Regions from separate parts of the Stenotrophomonas sp. K-6 genome, predicted to be linked through region 1. Evidence: predicted binding sites of a transcription regulator. Region 1 holds the regulator's gene; each other region holds the start of a gene.
The links. The regulator FliA, encoded in region 1, starts transcription of late flagellar genes. The targets are predictions, from matches to a motif close to TAAAGTTTNNCNNNCNNNGGCCGATAA.

Region 1 (5,828 bases):
CAGGTTGGCCGAGGCGATGCCGTAGATGGTGGCGGTGAACGCGGCGGCGATGCCGTGGCCGAGCTTGCTCGGGTCGGCGAGGTTCTTCATCACCGCGATCAGGCCGAGCACGGCGCCGATGATGCCCAGCGTCGGCGCATAGATGCCCATGCCCTCGAACACCTTGGAGGCGGCCAGATCCTGGCTCTCCTGGCTGCTCAGCTCGATTTCCATCATGTGCCGGATGGTCTCCGGCTCCACACCGTCCACCAGCAGCTGCAGGCCCTTGCGCAGGAACGGGTCGTCCTGGGCATCGACCTGGGCTTCCAGGCCGAGCAGGCCCTGGCGGCGGGCGATGTTGCTCCACTCCACGATCTGCTGGATCAGGTGCCGGCGGTCGCTGCTCGGCGGCAGGATCACCCACTTCACGATCTTGAAGGCATGCTTGAACACGGCCGGCGAGGTGTGCAGCAGGATCGATGCGATGGTGCCGACGATGACGATCACGAAGGCGGCCGGCGACCACAGCGACGCCAGACCGGCCCCCTTGAGGATGCTGCCGCCGACCAGTGAGGCCAGCGCGAGGAAAAGTCCAATGAGGCTGAGTCTGTCCATGGGTCCGTTATCGGCTTGTGTGAATGGGACTTGAGACGCCGAAGGAATCCACTGATGCGGCGGTCACACTTTCACGCGGTCAATCGTGGTGGGTGCGCAGCCCGTCCACGTCCAGGATCAGCGCCATGCGGCCGTCACCGATGAGGGTGGCGCCGGCATAGCCACGCAGTCCGCGCAGGGCTTTGGGCAGCGGCTTGATCACCACTTCCTCGCGGCCGCGCACCTGGTCGACCACCAGGCCAAAGCGGGCTTCACCGGCCTGCAGTACCACGATGGTCAGCAACGAGGACGGCATCGGCTCCACGTCCAGCCAATGGCGCAGATCCACCAGGGCCAGCGTGTGCGATTTGCGGTCCAGCACGGCGCGGCCATCGAACCACCCCAGGGAGCTGTTGGGGGCGTGCAGCACCTCCATCACACGGGCCAGCGGCAGAGCGTAGACGTCCTCGCCGGCCTGCACCAGCAGGGTCGGCAGGATGGCCAGCGTGAGCGGCACGCGGATCATGAAGCGGCTGCCACGGCCCAGCTCGGACTGGATCTGGATCTGGCCGCTGAGTTCGCGGATGCGCGACTGGACCACGTCCATGCCCACGCCGCGGCCGGAGATGTCGGTCACCTGCTGCTTGGTCGAGAACCCGGGCAGGAAGACCAGATGCAGGCATTCCTCGCTGCTCAGGCGGGCGGCAGCTTCCGGATCGATCAGGCCCTTCTCGCGCGCCTTCTGGCGCAGACGTTCCGGATCGATACCCGCGCCATCGTCCTGCACTTCGATGCTGACGTAGTCGCCTTCCTGCTGGGCCGACAGGCGCACGTGGCCGCTGCGCGGCTTGCCCTGGGCTTCGCGCAGGTCCGGCATCTCCACGCCGTGATCGATCGCGTTGCGGACCAGATGGACCAGTGGATCGGCCAGCGCTTCGACCAGGTTGCGGTCCAGCTCGGTCTCGGCACCGATCAGTTCCAGCTCCACTTCCTTCTTCAGCGAGCGCGCGACATCGCGGGCCACCTTGGGGAAGCGCGAGAACACCTTGCCGACCGGCTGCATGCGGGTGCGCATCACCGCCGACTGCAGGCGGGCGGTGGCGATGTCCAGGGTGGAGACCGCGCGGTCCAGCTCTTCATCGTGCAGGCGCGCGCGCAGGGTCTTGAGCCGGTTGCGCGAGAGCACCAGTTCGCCGATCAGGTTGACGATCGCATCCAGGCGTTTGGTATCCACGCGCACGGTGTGCTCGGCCTCGGCGACCGGCTTGTTGGGCGCCGGCTTGTTGGCGGCAGGCGCGGCGGGCGCTGCCACTGCACGCGGCGCCGGGGCCGGTGCAGCCGTCACGGGCTTGGCACCGGGTGCCGCGCCGCCGTGCAGCTGGTCGAGCAGGGATTCGAACTCGTCCTCGCTGATCATGCCGTCGTCTTTCCTGGCGGCGACCGCGGTCGGTGCGGCACCGCCATGCAGCTGGTCGAGCAGTGCTTCGAATTCATCGTCGGTGATCAGCTCACCGCTGCTGGGGCCGGCGGCGGCGCTCGGTGCGGCCGCCGGCGTCGCCGGGCCGTTGACGTCGAACTGTGCGATCAGCTCCGGCGGGGCATAGCCCGGCTCGGTGCCGGCCGAGACCGAGTCCAGCATCGACTGCAGATAGTCCAGCGACTGCTGGGCCGCGTCGAAGTGATGGGCTTGCAGCGTGGCCTGGCCCGAGCGCGCCATGCCGAGGGTTTCCTCGGCGGCGTGGCACAGCTCGACCATCGCCTGGATGCCGAGGAAGCCCGCGCCGCCTTTGAGCGTGTGGAACCCGCGGAACACGGCGTTGAGCTGGTCACCGTCCTGGGGCGCCTGCTCCAGCGACACCAGCTGTTCGCCAAGGCGATCCAGGATCTCCTGGGCCTCGAGGATGAAGTCGGCAGCGATATCGTCCGGAACAGCACTCATGATCGTTAAAGTCCCAAATCGGAGAGCAGGTCGTCAGCGTCGACCTGTGAAACCTGGTGGCGGTCCAGACCGGTCACGGCCGGGCCGGCCAGACCGTTGTCGCGCTTGTGCGCGGTGTCGTCCTGCGGCGGCAGCCCGAGTGCACCGAAGCCTTCATGCACGCGACGCACGATGCCCACCACGCGGCGGATGATCTGCCCGGTGAGATCCTGGTAGCTCTGGGTGAGTGCGATCTCGGTCAGGTTGTGGCGGATGCGGTCCAGCTGCTGGTCCTGGTCGGCCGTCACGCCATTGGCGCGCAGCTGCTCGGTGAGCGTGCGGCATTCTTCGGCCAGGTCCAGGGTGCGGTGGGTGGCCTGTTCGGTCATCGCCACCACGTGATCCAGACGCGCGCAGGCATCGTCCAGTTCGCCGGCTTCGCTGGGCAGGCTGGGCAGCTCGCCCAGTGCCTGGCCCAGCTCGCGGGCAAGCCGGTTCAACCCGGCCATCATCGGCTGGGTCCGCAGTGCGGCCAGTGCATCGATTTGCTGACGCCACGCTGCTTCGTCGCCCGATTCCAGCGCGGCCAGTGCATCCTGCAGGCGCTGCACCAGCGCTGATTTGTCGCTCAGGGTTTCCATCAGGCGCTCGCCGCCAGACGTTCGAAGATCTTGCCGAGCTTTTCTTCCAGGGTCTGGGCGGTGAACGGCTTGATGATGTAGCCGTTGACGCCGTTCTGGGCCGCTTCGATGATCTGCTCGCGCTTGGCTTCTGCGGTCACCATCAACACCGGCAGGGTCTTGAGCTTGGCGTCGGCGCGGATGGCCTTGAGCAGGTCGATGCCCGTCATCACCGGCATGTTCCAGTCGGTGACCACGAAATCGAACGGCTGGCTCTGCAACAGCATCAGCGCGGCATGCCCGTCCTCGGCTTCGGCGGTGTTGGTGAAGCCCAGATCGCCCAGCAGGTTCTTGACGATACGACGCATGGTCGAAAAATCGTCGACGATCAGGATACGCATGTTCTTGTCCAAAGCTCTTTCCTCGGTCTTAATGGTTCTCGAGGCCGGCGTCGGCCGCCTCGAAGATTTTCAGTCGGCCACGCAGGCGCAGCACGGCCTGGCCATGGATCTGGCACACGCGCGATTCGCTGACGCCCAACACGGCGCCGATCTCTTTCAGGTTCAGTTCCTGCTCGTAGTACAGCGACAGGACCAGCTGTTCGCGCTCGGGCAGCAGTCCGATGGCGTTGCCCAGCTCACGTCCGAACTCACCGCGCTCCAGCACCTGCTGCGGGGTCGGGCCGCCCTGGGCAACGGTGTCCAGTTCGCCCTGGTCCTCGATCCGTGATTCCAGGCTCAGCACCTGGCCGCGCGAGGCATCTTCCATCAGGCGCAGGTAGTCCGGCAGCGGCATGTCCATCGCGGCGGCCACTTCCGTGGCGCTGGCGGCACGGCCGGTGCTCTGCTCAAGCCGGCGGATGGTGGCGGCGGCGTCGCGGGCGCGGCGGTGGACCGAGCGCGGTACCCAGTCGCCACGGCGGATCTCATCGATCATCGAGCCACGGATGCGGATCGAGGCATAGGTCTCGAACGAGGCGCCCTGGTCGGCGTCGTAGCTGCGCGACGCTTCGATCAGGCCCATCATGCCGGCCTGGATCAGGTCGTCCACTTCCACGCTCGCCGGCAGGCGGGCGGCCAGGTGATGGGCGATGCGGCGGACCAGGTCGGAGTGCTGGGCAATGCACTCGTTGGCTGCGACCCGCTGGACCTCTTTGTATTGTGCGGCGCCTTTCATGCGGTCACCCCGCGTTGCTTGAGGATGCGTTCGAGGAAGAACTCAACGCCGCCACGTGGCTCGGTCGGGGCCTGCCAGCGTGCGGTACGGCGCGCGATCTCGGTCAGTGCCAGCGCCGAGGGGCTGGACGGGTAGGCCTTCACCACCGGCTGCTGGCGCTGGACCGACAGGCGCAGCCAGTCGTCCTGCGGCACGCAGCCCAGGTAGTTGAGCGAGACATCGGCGAGGAACTTCTCGCAGACGCGGGTCAGCTTCTCGTACAGCACCCGGCCTTCATTCGGGTCGCGCACCATGTTGGCGACCACCTGGATCCGGTCCACGCCGCGTTCGCGCGAGAGCACTTTGATCAAGGCGTAGGCGTCGGTGATCGAGGCCGGCTCATCGCAGACCACGACGACGGTGTCCTGGGCGGCCTGGCAGAACGTCAACACGCCGTCGGTGATGCCCGCGGCCGTGTCCACCACCATGATGTCCAGCTCACGCTCCAGCTCGGAAAACACGTTGATCAGCCCGATGTGCTCGGCCTGCTGCAGCTCGGCCATGTTGCGGCGGCCGGAGGCGGCCGGCACCACCAGCAGGCCGCCGGGGCCTTCGATGATGACCTCCTCCAGCGTGCAGCGCCCGGCGATCAGGTCGGCCAGGGTCACGGTCGGCTTCAGCCCCAGGATCACATCGACATTGGCCAGGGCCAGGTCGGCATCCAGCAGCAGGGTGCGTTTGCCCATGCTGGCAAGCGCCACGGCCAGGTTGGCCGAAACGTTCGTTTTGCCCACGCCGCCCTTGCCGCCGGTGACGGCGATGGTGCGGACCGGGCCCAGCGGCTGGCTTCGGGTAGCCGACAACGGGAAGGTCTGGGTCAGCTTGGCGTACTCACGCGACGGCATGGTTCAACTCCGGGTTGCAGGGCATATCGGCCGCGCGGCGCAAATCTTCAAGGCGAAGTACAAGATTGGCCGCACTGGCACGGTGCAGGTCTTCAGGAACGTCCTGGCCATCGGTGACCCAGGTGATCGGCAGGCGGTGGTCCACGGCCACCGACAGGGCGGTACCGAAGCGCCCGGTCTCGTCCAGCTTGCTCAGCACCACACCCTGCGGGTTGGCGGCGCTGAAGCGGCGGACCACCTCGTCCATGTCGCCGAAACTGGTGTTGGCCGGCAGCACCAGCAGGGTGCGGATCTGCTCGGCGGCCCGCAGCCACTGCAGCTGGGCGGCCAGCGCACGGTCGCGCGGGCCCAGGCCGGCGGTGTCGATCAGGACCAGTTTGTAGTCCTTCAGGCGTTCCAGCAGCTGGTTCAGATCGCTGCCACTGCTGGCCTCGTGGACGGCGATGCCGAGCTGGCGGCCGAAGCCGTACAGCTGCTCGCGGGCGCCGATGCGGCCGGTATCGGTGGTGACCAGGGCCACATCGCGGGCGGCGTGGGCTTCGGCGAAGCGCGAGGCCAGCTTGGCGATGGTGGTGGTCTTGCCGGCACCCGTCGGGCCGACCAGGGCGATCACGCCGCCCGCTTCGAGCGGGTCGACCGGGGCGATCGGCAGCTTCT
Region 2 (5,828 bases), on a different contig from region 1:
CACGGGCCAGCAGCAGGGTCTGCAGCTCACGGCGTTCGGTGCGGCCGATGCCGGGATCATCGGTTGGCCAGGCGGCGGCGATGCCGGTTCCGCCACGCAGGCGATCGGCCAGTGTTGCGATCGCCAGCGCGTAGCTCTCGGCGGCGTTGTAGGCGTAGATCGCATCGTAGTTGCGGAACACCAGCCAGGCCGGGCCCTTGGTCCCGGTGGGCAGCAGCAGCGCGGCGTTGCTGTCGGCCGGGAGCCCGGCGGGCGCCAGAGCACCACCGGCCACCGGGACGATGCCCAGCGCGCGCCAGTCGGCCAGTGGCTTGCGCTGGGTACGCCCGGCCACGCTGGCGTTGAAGCCAGCCGGAATCTTCACTTCGATGCCCCATGGCTGCCCGGTTCGCCAGCCCGCCTTCTTGAGGTAGTTGGCGGTGGAGGCCAGCGCATCGGGAATGGAGGCGACCAGATCGCGGCGACCGTCACCGTCGCCATCCACCGCGATACGCGCATAGGTGGAGGGCATGAACTGGGTGTGGCCGAAGGCGCCGGCCCACGAGCCGGTCAGGCCTTCGGCACGCAGGTCGCCAGCGTCGATCAGCTTGAGCAGCGCCAGCAGCTCGCCGCGGAAGAACGGCTGTCGGCGGCCCTCGCAGGACAGCGTGGCCAGCGACTGCAACAGCGGGCGCTTGCCGAACACACGGCCGTAATCACTCTCCACGCCCCAGACCGCGACGATCGTGGCCGGGTCCACGCCGTACTCCGACGATACCCGGGACAGCAGATCACGGTGCTCGACCAGGCGGGCGCGCCCATCCGCCACGCGCTGGGTATCCACCAATGCGGCCAGGTAATCCCACAACGGGGTGGTGAACTCCGGCTGCGCATCGAGCAGCGGCAGCACGCTGGGATCGGGGGTCAGCCCGGCGGTAAGTGCGTCGAAGCGCTCGGCCGTGATGCCCTGCTTGCCGGCCTGGGCCTTGAGGGTGACCAGGCACGTGGAGAATGCGTCCGGCGCGGCAACCGCGATCAACGGTGCGCCGAGACACAGCCCGGCCAACAACAGGGGCGACCATCGCATTGGCAGGAATCCTTGCAGCCAGTGGACCTGCATCATAGCGGCAATGCCGCGCAGGTCAGACCGGTTGCAGCAGGCGCAGGCCGAAGGCCGGATCCGTCGCGTTCCAATGCGCGGTCACCTGCAGGCCGGCATCGGCGGCCATACGGGAGAACACCGCGTCAGTGTATTTATGGCTGTACTCGACGGTCATCGCCTCGCCTTCGGCGAAATCGAAGCTCTGACCATCCACCTGCACGCGCTGGTCGCGCTGGCTGACCAGCTCGGTTTCGATGCGCAGCCGCGGCACGCTGTAGCGGGCACGGTGGCGGAAGCCGTCCAGATCGAAATCGCTGCCGATGTCGCGGTTGAGCCGACGCAGCAGATTGAGGGTGAACTCGGCGGTGACCCCGGCAGCGTCGTTGTACGCCGCTTCGATCAACGCCGCGTCCTTGTGCAGATCGATCCCGATCAGGGCCATACCATCCGGACCCATTGTCTGGCGCATCGCCTTCAGCAGTGCGATGGCGTCGTCATGGGCGAAATTGCCCAGCGTCGAGCCGGGGAAGAAGACCAGGTGGCGCGCCGGCTCGCGCTGCGGGATGGGCAGCTGCACCGGCTGGGTGAAGTCAGCGCAGACCGGCAGCATTTCGATGTCCGGCAGCGACGGTGCGAGCCGGGTGATGCTGTCCAGCAGCGCGGCGCGCGAGATTTCGATCGGGGTGTAGGCGACCGGGTCACGCAGCGCATGCAGCAGCAGTTCGGTCTTGCGCCCGCTGCCACTGCCCAGTTCCACCACGTGCAGGCGCGGGCCGACCACCTTGGCGATGTCATGCGCACAGTCCTGCAACAGCTGCAGTTCGGTGCGGGTGGGGTAGTACTCCGGCTGCCGGGTGATCTGCTCGAACAGGGCCGAACCCTGCGCATCGTAGAAGTATTTGGACGGCAGCTGCCGCGGCGTAGCCGAAAGCCCGTGCAGGATCTCGGCGGTGATCTGGCCGCGATCCGGCTGCAGATCGGTCAGTGCACCCAGCGCATCGCGGACCGAGCTCATGCGACGTCCCGGGCCAGGCGGACCCCGGCGAACTGCCACCGGGCCGACGGTGCGAAGAAATTGCGGTAGCTGGCGCGAAGATGATCGGCCGGGGTGGCACAGCTGCCGCCCCGCAGCACCCACTGCCCACACATGAACTTGCCGTTGTACTCACCCAGGTTGCCCGGGAAAGTACGGAAGCCGGGATAGGGCCCGTAGGCGCTGCTGGTCCATTCCCACACATCGCCGAACAACTGGACGATATCGCCGGCCTCGTCCGCGCCGCCGGGGTGCAGCTGGTCGGCATCGGCGAACCGCCCCCGCAGCGGCCGACCCACCGTCGCCGCTTCCCATTCGAACTCCGTGGGCAGGCGGGCGTCGCACCAACGCGCGTAGGCGTCGGCTTCGAAATAGCTCAGGTGGCAGACCGGTGCGTGCGGATCGAGCGCGCGCCAGCCGCCCAGCGTGAACTCGCGCTCCAGCGCGTCATCCCAGTACAGCGGGTGCTGCCACTGCTGTTCCTGGCACAGCGTCCAGCCCTCGCTCATCCACCAGCGTGGCTCGCGATAGCCGCCGGCCTGGACGAACTGACGGTACTCCTCGTTGTTGACCGGGCGGTTGGCCAGCGCATGTGCGGGCACCAACGCACGGTGGACGGGCGATTCGTTGTCATACGCAAACGCCGGCTGGGTGGGCCAGACCGGTGCGCCGATCTGCACGATCTGCTCCGGGCTGCTGCGCCACTGCAGCGGAAGCGCACGCGCCGGGCTTGCCGGGAGATCGGTGCGGTACGCCGGTTGCAGTGGATTGGACCAGAACGCGTGCTTGATGTCGGTCAACAGCAATTCCTGGTGCTGCTGCTCATGGTGCAGGCCAAGCAGCAGTTGATGCTGCGCCTGTTCGCTCAGGTTGCCGGCCTGCAGTGCGGCCAGCACGCGCTGATCGATCTCCGCGCGGAAGTGCAGCACCTCGTCCAGCGTCGGGCGCGAGAGCAGACCGCGCTGCGGGCGTGCATGGGCCGGACCGATGCTCTGGTAATAACTGTTGAACAGGTAGTGCCAGTCCGCGTCGATCGGCGCGTAGCCCGGGCGGGTCGCCAGCACGAAGCGCTCGAAGAACCAGGTGGTATGAGCCAGGTGCCATTTCGCCGGACTGGCGTCGGGCATGCTCTGGACCATGGCGTCTTCCGCGCTGAGCGGGGCGGCCAAGGCGAGCGTCCGCGCACGCACGGTGGCGTAGCGGACGGCCAGCGGCGATGGCGGGGCGGCAGTGTGCGGTAGTGCGGCAGCGACGGCGGTATTCATTGCGGTGAGGATCGACCAGCCGGGGTGAGTGCCACGTCATGGCACCGCATCGATTCGGTGACATTGCTCAAGTTGAATACGCCCAGGCCGCTACCGGGGAAGACCCATCGCCTGTGTAGTCCGGTTTGCACGCTGCAGCCACGGCGCGCCGGCCACCACGTGGACCCCCCTCTTGCGGACGCATCTGCTACGCCAGCCCAGTCACTATCTGTTCGTGCTGCCTGCAGTACTGGTCGCGCTGGGATTGTGGGCGGCTACCCCCGCGGCGGAAGCCGGCAGCCCGGTGCATCGCCTGCTGCCGATGGTGCTGGCCTGCCTGGGCGTCGGCCTGGCGCTGATCTACAACCGCGTCCGGGCGCTGTGCCTGATGCTGGCCATCGCCCTGGCGTTCGCCCTGCTGCATGGTGTGGTCGGCACATTCCTGCGTGATGGGGTGATTTCGGCACAGACGCCCCTGGTCTTCCACGCGGTGTCATGGTGGCTGCCGCTGCTGTTTCTGCTGCATGGGCTGTGGCCTGAACGCGGACGGCTGCGCCAGGATCTGTTGCTGCGAGGCGTGGTCAGCGGAACGGCCCTGGGTATCTTCCTGTTGTTGGCCACGCAGGTTCCCGACGGCATGCAGGCGCTGCTGTCCGATCGCCACCTGGCCTGGCTGCCCAGCGACTGGAATGCGCTGGCCCAACTCCCGGCGCTGCTGTTTCTCATTACGACGGTGGCCTTGGCTGTCCAGGCCTGGCGACGCCCCCGCCCGCTGCATACCGCCCTGCTGATCGCCCTGCTCTGCCTGTGGTGGCTGCTGCCGCGGGTGTTCGTGTCGCCGGCGCTGCTGCCGGCGGTGAGCTGCATGGCACTGCTGCTGATCGTCTCGGCGATGCTGCAGGAGGCGTTCCACATGGCCTTCCGCGATGAACTCACCGGCCTGCCCGGGCGCCGCGCGTTCAATGAGTATCTGCAGCGCGTGGGCACCACCTACACCATCGCGATGGTCGATGTGGATCACTTCAAGCGCTTCAACGATACCCACGGCCACGATGCCGGCGATGACGTGCTCAAGCTGGTGGCCGCGCGCCTGGCCGAGGTGGGCGGGGGTGGCCGCGCGTTCCGCTATGGCGGTGAGGAATTCGCGCTGGTGTTCCTGGATCGCCCTGCCCCGGCCTGCGTGGCGGCCGTGGAAGAGGTCCGCGCGAGGATCGAGGGGGTGCGTATGCATCTGCGCGACCGCGCCGCGCGCAGCCGCGACGATGCGGTGGGGCAGCTGCAGCGTGGGCGTGGTGGCAACGGTGCGGTGGTGCAGGTGACGGTGAGCATCGGCGTGGCCGACAGCCGGGTTGCCGACAGCGCGCAAGCGGTGATCAAGGCCGCCGACCAGGCGCTGTATGCGGCCAAGGACGCCGGCCGCAACTGTGTGTGTGCACTTGGCCAGCAGGGCACCGTGCCGGTGCGCGCGACCGCACTGGCTCAGGGCAGCGCGTCGAGATAGAACCAGCGGCCGTCTTCGCGGACGAAGCGGCTGTGTTCCAGCATTTTCACCGCACTGCCGCCGCCGACCTTGTAGCGCGCGGTGAAGCGGACCTGGGCGTGGTCGGGATCTGAGCGGGTGTGGGCGTGGATCGTCAGCCCCAGCCACTGGGTGCGCTGGCCGGGTGCTTCGGCCAGCGAGAGCTCGGCCGGGCGCGTGGACGGGTGCCAGCTGGCCAGCAGGTAGTCGCCCAGATGCCGTACGTAAGCGCTGTAGCGCGAGCGCATCAGCGCTTCGGCATCCGGCGCGGGGGTGCCGGCATGGTAAAGGCCGCAGCAGGCGGCGTAGGCCAGCGGGCGGCCGCAGGGACAGGGATCGGAAGAGACGGTGGTCATGGGGGTATTGTCGCGCGATGACCGGGCGTATGCTTGCGCGCCCTGCGTTGCGATGCCCCGCCGTGCTTGAGATGGTTCCCCCTGAGCTGTTCTGGTTGGTGGCGATCGCCTTCATCGCCGGCCTGGTCGATGCCGCCGTCGGCGGCGGCGGGCTGGTGCAGCTGCCCGGGTTGTTCACCGTCCTGCCGCAGCACACGCCGGCGATGCTGTTCGGCACCAACAAGTTCAGCTCGATGTTCGGCACCGCCGCGGCGGCGTTCCGCTATGCGCGCAATGTGCGCTTCCCGTGGCGGCCGGTGCTGTTCGCGGCGGGCACGGCATTTGTGTTCTCGTTTGCCGGGGCCACGGCGGTCAGCCTGCTGCCCAAGGACGCAGTACGCCCACTGGTGCTGGTGCTGCTGGTGGCGATGCTCGGCTACACGCTGTGGAAGAAGGACTTCGGTGCCCTGCACCGCCCGCGCGAGATCGGCCGCAAGGAGCTGGTGACCGCATTGGCCATCGGTGCCGTGATCGGGTTCTACGACGGCTTCTTCGGGCCCGGCACCGGCAGCTTCCTGATCTTCCTGTTCGTGCGCTTCTTCGGGCTGGACTTCCT
Region 3 (5,828 bases), on a different contig from region 1:
AAGAGGCGCTGATCCGCCAGCAGGGTCGCGAAGCAGCGGAAGAGAACGAGGACTGAGCCGGGCGCGCCGCTGCGTCGGCCGGCCGGATCGGCATGAAAAAGCCCCGCCGAAGCGGGGCTTTTCTGTATTACTCAGCGCACACGTGTCGTCATGCTGCCCGCAATGCCGCCGGGCGACGCAGGCCTGCCGCGCTGTTGTCCAGCTTGAACACCGCCACTGATTCGGTCAGTGCATACGCCTGTTCTTCCAGTGCGCGGCTGGCAGCGGTGGCTTCTTCCACCAGCGCCGCGTTTTGCTGGGTCACCTGGTCCATCTGCACGACCACCTGGTTGACCTGCTCGATGCCGGCGGCCTGTTCCTTGGTCGCGGCGGCGATGTCGCTCATCAGCTGATTGGTGCGCGAGCTGGCCTGGGTCAGGCGGGCGATCGCCGCCTCGGACTGCACGGTCACGCTCAGCCCGGTCTTGACCTTGCTGCTGGACTCATCGATCAGGTCCTTGATCTCCTTGGCCGCCGTACCGGCACGCTGCGCCAGCGTGCGCACCTCGGTCGCCACGACCGCGAAGCCACGTCCGTTCTCACCGGCGCGGGCCGCTTCCACCGCTGCGTTCAGGGCCAGGATGTTGGTCTGGAAGGCGATGCCATCGATCACCGAGGAGATCTCGGAGATGCGCGCCGAGGACTGGTCGATCTCGCTCATGACGGCGGCCATCTGCGCGATGGCCTGCTCGGTTGCCTTGACCGCCGCACCGGCCGCATGCGCTTCATGGTCGGCCTGGTTGGCCAGCTCGGCGTTCTGGCGGACCGTGGAGGTCAGCTCTTCCATCGAGGCGGCGGCCTCTTCCAGATTGGCCGCCTGCTGCTCGGTGCGACGCGACAGGTCGCTGTGGCCTGCGGCCAGTTCCTGTGCGGCATCGTTGATGCTGCCCGCCGCGCCCTGGATCTGCTGCACGATGCCGGTCAGCTGCACGGCGGTGACGGTGGCATCGTCGCGCATCTGCGCGAACACACCTTCGTAGTGGCCATCCATGCGCGAGGTCAGATCGCCGGTGGAGATCGCGCGCAGCACCTGCGACAGGTCGGCGATGCTGCTCTGCGAGCTGGCCATCATCCCGTTCAACTGGGCGACCATCGCGCGGAACTGGAACTGGAAGCTCTGCTCGGTACCACGCACCGAGAAGTCGCCCGCACGTGCAGCCGATGCCAGCGTCTCGATCTGCTGGTTGATCGCCATCAGGCTGTCCTTGACGGTGGCCATGGTGGTGGTCAGCACGGCCTTTTCGCCCGGGTAGGTGTCCAGATCACGGCTCAGGTCGCCGATCGCATAACGCTGCATCACCTCGACCATGTGGAACTCGACGGCCACGTGTGAACCGACCAGCTCGTTGGTCGCGCGGATCATGCGCCCGAAATCGCCCGGGAAGGCGGCTTCGTCCATGCGGTAGCTGATGGCGCCGGCTTCATGCTGGCGGGCCATGTCCAGCTGCGCGGTGATCGCGCCCTGGACGGTCTGGCGGACCGTGGCCATGGCGTTGCCCAGCTGGGTGATCTCGTCGCGGCCGCCCAGGCGGAAGTCCTGCTCCAGGTCGCCCTTGGCCATGCGGGTCGCCAGACCGACGGCGCGGGCCAGCGGGCCGGTCAAGCTGCGTCCGATCAACACCGAGGCCGTGATGCCGACCACCAGCGCAATCGCGCCCAGCACCAGCAACTGCAGGAACGTACGCTCACCCAGCCGGATCGCCTCCGCGGCCGCCTGACGGCTCTGCGTTTCTTCGTAGCTCACGCCATCGCCGAGGGCTTTGTTCCAGGCGTTGGCCGCTTCCTGCACGGCGCCCAGCGTCAACGCGGTGGCACCGGCGAAATCGCCTTGCTTGAGCTGTTCGCTCATCTGCTTGTTGAGCGGGCGCGCGACCGCGCGTGCAGCCGCGATGGCGTCCCCAATCGCCTTGTCATCAGCATTGGTGGGCAACGCCTGGTAGGCAGTCCAGCTGGCCTCGTAACGCTTCACCAGGTTGGCGATGCGCACTTCGTCATCGGCCAGCCGATCGCCCTGGCGGATCAGCATCTCGCGGCGGACCACCATCATCTGGTTGTTGGCATCGAGCATTTCCGACAGCAGCCGGACCTTGGCCACATTGACCTCGACCACCTGCTGCATCGACTGTTTCTGTTCCGCGCTGCCGGTCGCGCCGATGGCGACGACCGCAGCCACCAGCAGCAGCAGCAGGCCGAAGCCCAGGCCAAGCCGCCAGACGACGCTGACGTTCCGCAAATAATCCATGACAACTTCCAAACGTGGGGGGTGCACTGGTATCGGCCTTCCCTGGGCGGCCTTGATCCGTAGGCGTGTCGACGGGTGAATGGGTTCACGTAGCGGACACATTGGCGGGACCCAGGACCCCACTCAGCCGCGCGTCAGGCTTTTCACGGCCACTGCGCATGCCCGGCAGGCATGGTGGAAGCATGTCTCTCCTGGAATATCCCATGACCCCTCGCCTGCATCAGATCGCCCGCGTGTCCGCCCTCGCCTTGGCGCTTGCCGCCCCCGTCTGGGCCGTCGCCCAGACAGCACCGGCCGCGACAACACCGGCTACCGCCGCGGCCGACACGCCGCTGGCCACCGGGCCGCGCTCGGACCTGCATGCCCAGGTGCTGCTGGACCGCGCCCACTTCTCTCCGGGGCAGATCGATGGCGAAGTGGGTTCCAACCAGAAGCGGGCCGTGTCCGGCTTCCAGGCCGCCCGCGGGATCAAGGTGAGCGGTGAGCTGGACGATGCGACCTGGAAGGCCCTGCAGCCGGACAGCGCCCCGCCGCTGGTGCGCTACACGCTGACCGCCGAGGATGTGGCCGGCCCGTTCCAGCCCGTGCCGAAGGGGCCGGCCGAACAGGCCAAGCTGACATCGCTGGGCTTCGGCTCCGTGGAAGAAGCACTGGGCGAACGCTTCCACGCCTCGCCCGACCTGCTGAAAGCGCTCAATCCCGGTGTGGACCTGGGCAAGGCCGGCAGCGTGATCCAGGTGCCGAACATCGCCGTTACGCCCTTGGCCAAAGCCAGCAAGCTGGTCATCGACAAATCCGACTCGACGCTCCGGCTGTTCGATGCCGATGGCAAGGTCTACGCCCAGTTCCCCGTGTCGTCGGGCAGCAAACATGACCCGCTGCCGATTGGCAAATGGAAGATCCTCGGCATCTCGCGCGATCCCACCTTCCACTACAACCCCAAGCTGTTCTGGGACGCCAAGGCCGGCGACAGCAAGGCAGTGCTGCCGCCGGGCCCGAACAATCCGGTCGGCGTGGTCTGGATCGACATTTCCAAACCGCATTACGGTCTGCACGGCACGCCCGAGCCTGGCCACGTGGGCAAGACCGAGTCGCATGGTTGTGTGCGCCTGACCAACTGGGATGCGCTGCAGGTGGCCGATGCGGTGGATGCGTCCGTGCCCGTCGTAATGCAGGAGTAAGCGCATGAAGACCCTGCGACTGCTGGCGGTAGGGCTGGTGATCGGCGTGGTCGGCTACTGGCTGCTGGGGCCGGGGCCGTCCGCCCGCCTTGGCGCCGCCGAACCGGCCAAGGTGGGATCGGCGACGAGTTCCACCCGTGCCGCACTCGATGCGCCACCGCCGCCTGCTTCCACGCCGGCCGCGACACCGGCACCGATCCAGACCGTGCCCGCACCGCCTGCGCCTGACGCGGGCGGTCTCGCTGCGCCTCCAGCAGATGCCGGCGGCGCCCTGCTGCTGCCGGTGCAGGGCATCGGCGCGGACCAATTGCAGGACACCTTCACCGATGCGCGCAGCGAGGGCCGCGTGCACGATGCCATCGACATCCTCGCGCCGGACGGCACGCCGGTGCTGGCCGTCGCCGACGGTACCGTGGAGAAATTGTTCGACAGCGTGCGGGGTGGACTGACCGTGTACCAGTTCGAACCGAGCGGTCGCTACTGCTATTACTACGCCCATCTGGACCGCTACGCCGACGGCCTGGCGGAGAAAAAGACGGTCAAGCGCGGCGAGGTCATCGGCTATGTCGGCAGCACGGGCAACGCGAGCCCCGAAGCCCCCCATCTGCATTTCGAGATCCATGTATTGGGGCCGGAGAAGCAGTGGTGGAAGGGCGAATCGATCAACCCTTATCCGGTGCTGACGGGCCGGCAGGCGCTGTGATCAACGCGGGCTGGCTGTTGCATCCCGGATCGCCCGTGCCAGTTCCCAGGCACGGCCGCGCAATGCGTCCAGACGCTCATTGAGTTCACCCGCGTCCGCTCGCCACTGGAAGTGGCCATTGCTGTAGTCCTGCCCGAGCGCGAGATCGTTGAACGATCCCATGCCGCCATAGGCGCGCAGCAGGCTCTCCGGCGCGCTTGGATCGCCCTGCTCAAGCTGGATGATGACCCGCTGCATCCAATCGGCCCAGTGGTTTTCGCCGTCGCCGCGCAACAGCGCTTCCAGCTCGGTGACCACCGCATGCAGCGCGCGGTTCGCAGTGTTCATGCCGGTGGTGGCGTCATCAGCAGATTCCATGCTGCCCCATCTGATTGTTGAGAGGCCGCACAGCATGCCATGGTATCGCGCGCATGGCGCCCACGAAAAAGCCCCGCTCGCGCGGGGCTTTTTCATTTACCCCGGGTGGCACCGCCAGGCATCGCCCGTCAGTGCCCACCTGATCAGGCGAACGGATCCTGCAGCACCATGGTGTGGTCGCGGTCCGGGCCGGTCGAGACGATGCTCACCGGGCAACCGGCCAGCTCTTCCAGCGCGCGCAGGTAAGCGCGGGCGGCCGGCGGCAGATCATCCCAGTTGGTGATGCCATGGGTGTTCTCGGTCCAGCCCGGGAACTCCAGGTACACCGGCGTGCATTCTTCCCAGCCCTGCGCGTCCAGCGGGGCGTACTCGGTACGCTTGCCGCGGTACTCGTACGCGATGCAGACCTTCAGCTTTTCCATGCCATCGAGCACGTCCAGCTTGGTGATGCACAGGCCGCTGATGCCGTTGATGGCCACGGCGCGCTTGAGCGCGACGATGTCCATCCAGCCGCAACGACGCGGGCGGCCGGTCGAGGCACCGTACTCGGCACCGCGGTCGCGGATGCCCTGGCCGACTTCATCGTCCAGCTCGGTCGGGAACGGGCCACCGCCGACGCGGGTCGCGTAGGCCTTGGCGATACCCAGCACGTAGTCGATCGCATCGGCACCGACGCCGGCACCGGCCAGTGCACCACCGACGGTGGTGTTGGAGCTGGTGACGTAGGGATAGGTGCCGTGGTCGATGTCCAGCAGTGCGCCCTGGGCGCCTTCGAACAGCACGCGCTTACCCTGCTTGCGCAGGTCGTGCAGGATGCCGGCAACGTCGGACTTCATCGGCTCGACGTATTCGCCGAAGGCCAGTGCTTCGTCGTAGGTCTTCTGGAAGTCGACCGCGTCGGTCTTGAGGTAATTGGTCAGCACGAAGTTGTGGTAATCCAGCGCGGTGCGCAGGAGTTCCTCCAGCTGGGCCGGGTAATGCAGGTCGGCGATGCGGATACCGCGACGCGCCACCTTGTCTTCATACGCCGGGCCGATGCCACGGCCGGTGGTGCCGATCGCCTTGCCGCCGGCAGCGCGTTCGCGCGCCTGGTCCAGGGCGATGTGGTACGGCATGATCAGCGGCGCGGCCGGGGAGATCTTCAGGCGCGAACGGACTTCCACGCCGGAGGTTTCCAGCTCGGCGATTTCCTTCTGCAGCGCGGCCGGCGAGATCACCACGCCGTTGCCGATCAGGCACAGCGCGTCTTCACGCAGGATGCCCGACGGAATCAGGTGCAGCACGGTCTTCTTGCCATTGATGACCA

Region 2: a site for FliA is predicted at 3,447-3,473, ahead of AC13F7_RS13170 (GGDEF domain-containing protein). Genes of this name have one in related genera too.
Region 3: a site for FliA is predicted at 2,311-2,337, ahead of AC13F7_RS04645 (methyl-accepting chemotaxis protein). Genes of this name have one in related genera too.

The regions. Positions count from the first base shown of each region.
Region 1 covers NZ_JBSPUC010000002.1:26,633-32,460, reverse strand. The annotation lists gene AC13F7_RS05540 (flagellar motor protein) at 1-594, opposite strand, end outside; gene AC13F7_RS05535 (chemotaxis protein CheA) at 674-2,512, opposite strand; gene AC13F7_RS05530 (protein phosphatase CheZ) at 2,518-3,132, opposite strand; gene cheY (chemotaxis response regulator CheY) at 3,132-3,524, opposite strand; gene AC13F7_RS05520 (RNA polymerase sigma factor FliA) at 3,541-4,287, opposite strand; gene AC13F7_RS05515 (MinD/ParA family ATP-binding protein) at 4,284-5,171, opposite strand; gene AC13F7_RS05510 (AAA family ATPase) at 5,158-5,828, opposite strand, start outside.
Region 2 covers NZ_JBSPUC010000004.1:8,553-14,380, forward strand. The annotation lists gene AC13F7_RS13155 (lytic murein transglycosylase) at 1-1,066, opposite strand, end outside; gene egtD (L-histidine N(alpha)-methyltransferase) at 1,122-2,096, opposite strand; gene egtB (ergothioneine biosynthesis protein EgtB) at 2,093-3,379, opposite strand; gene AC13F7_RS13170 (GGDEF domain-containing protein) at 3,552-4,859, shown strand; gene AC13F7_RS13175 (YchJ family metal-binding protein) at 4,838-5,233, opposite strand; gene AC13F7_RS13180 (sulfite exporter TauE/SafE family protein) at 5,296-5,828, shown strand, end outside.
Region 3 covers NZ_JBSPUC010000001.1:1,054,026-1,059,853, reverse strand. The annotation lists gene AC13F7_RS04650 (PA4780 family RIO1-like protein kinase) at 1-56, shown strand, start outside; gene AC13F7_RS04645 (methyl-accepting chemotaxis protein) at 149-2,281, opposite strand; gene AC13F7_RS04640 (L,D-transpeptidase family protein) at 2,485-3,462, shown strand; gene AC13F7_RS04635 (M23 family metallopeptidase) at 3,467-4,165, shown strand; gene AC13F7_RS04630 (DUF6966 domain-containing protein) at 4,166-4,492, opposite strand; gene AC13F7_RS04625 (adenylosuccinate synthase) at 4,666-5,828, opposite strand, start outside.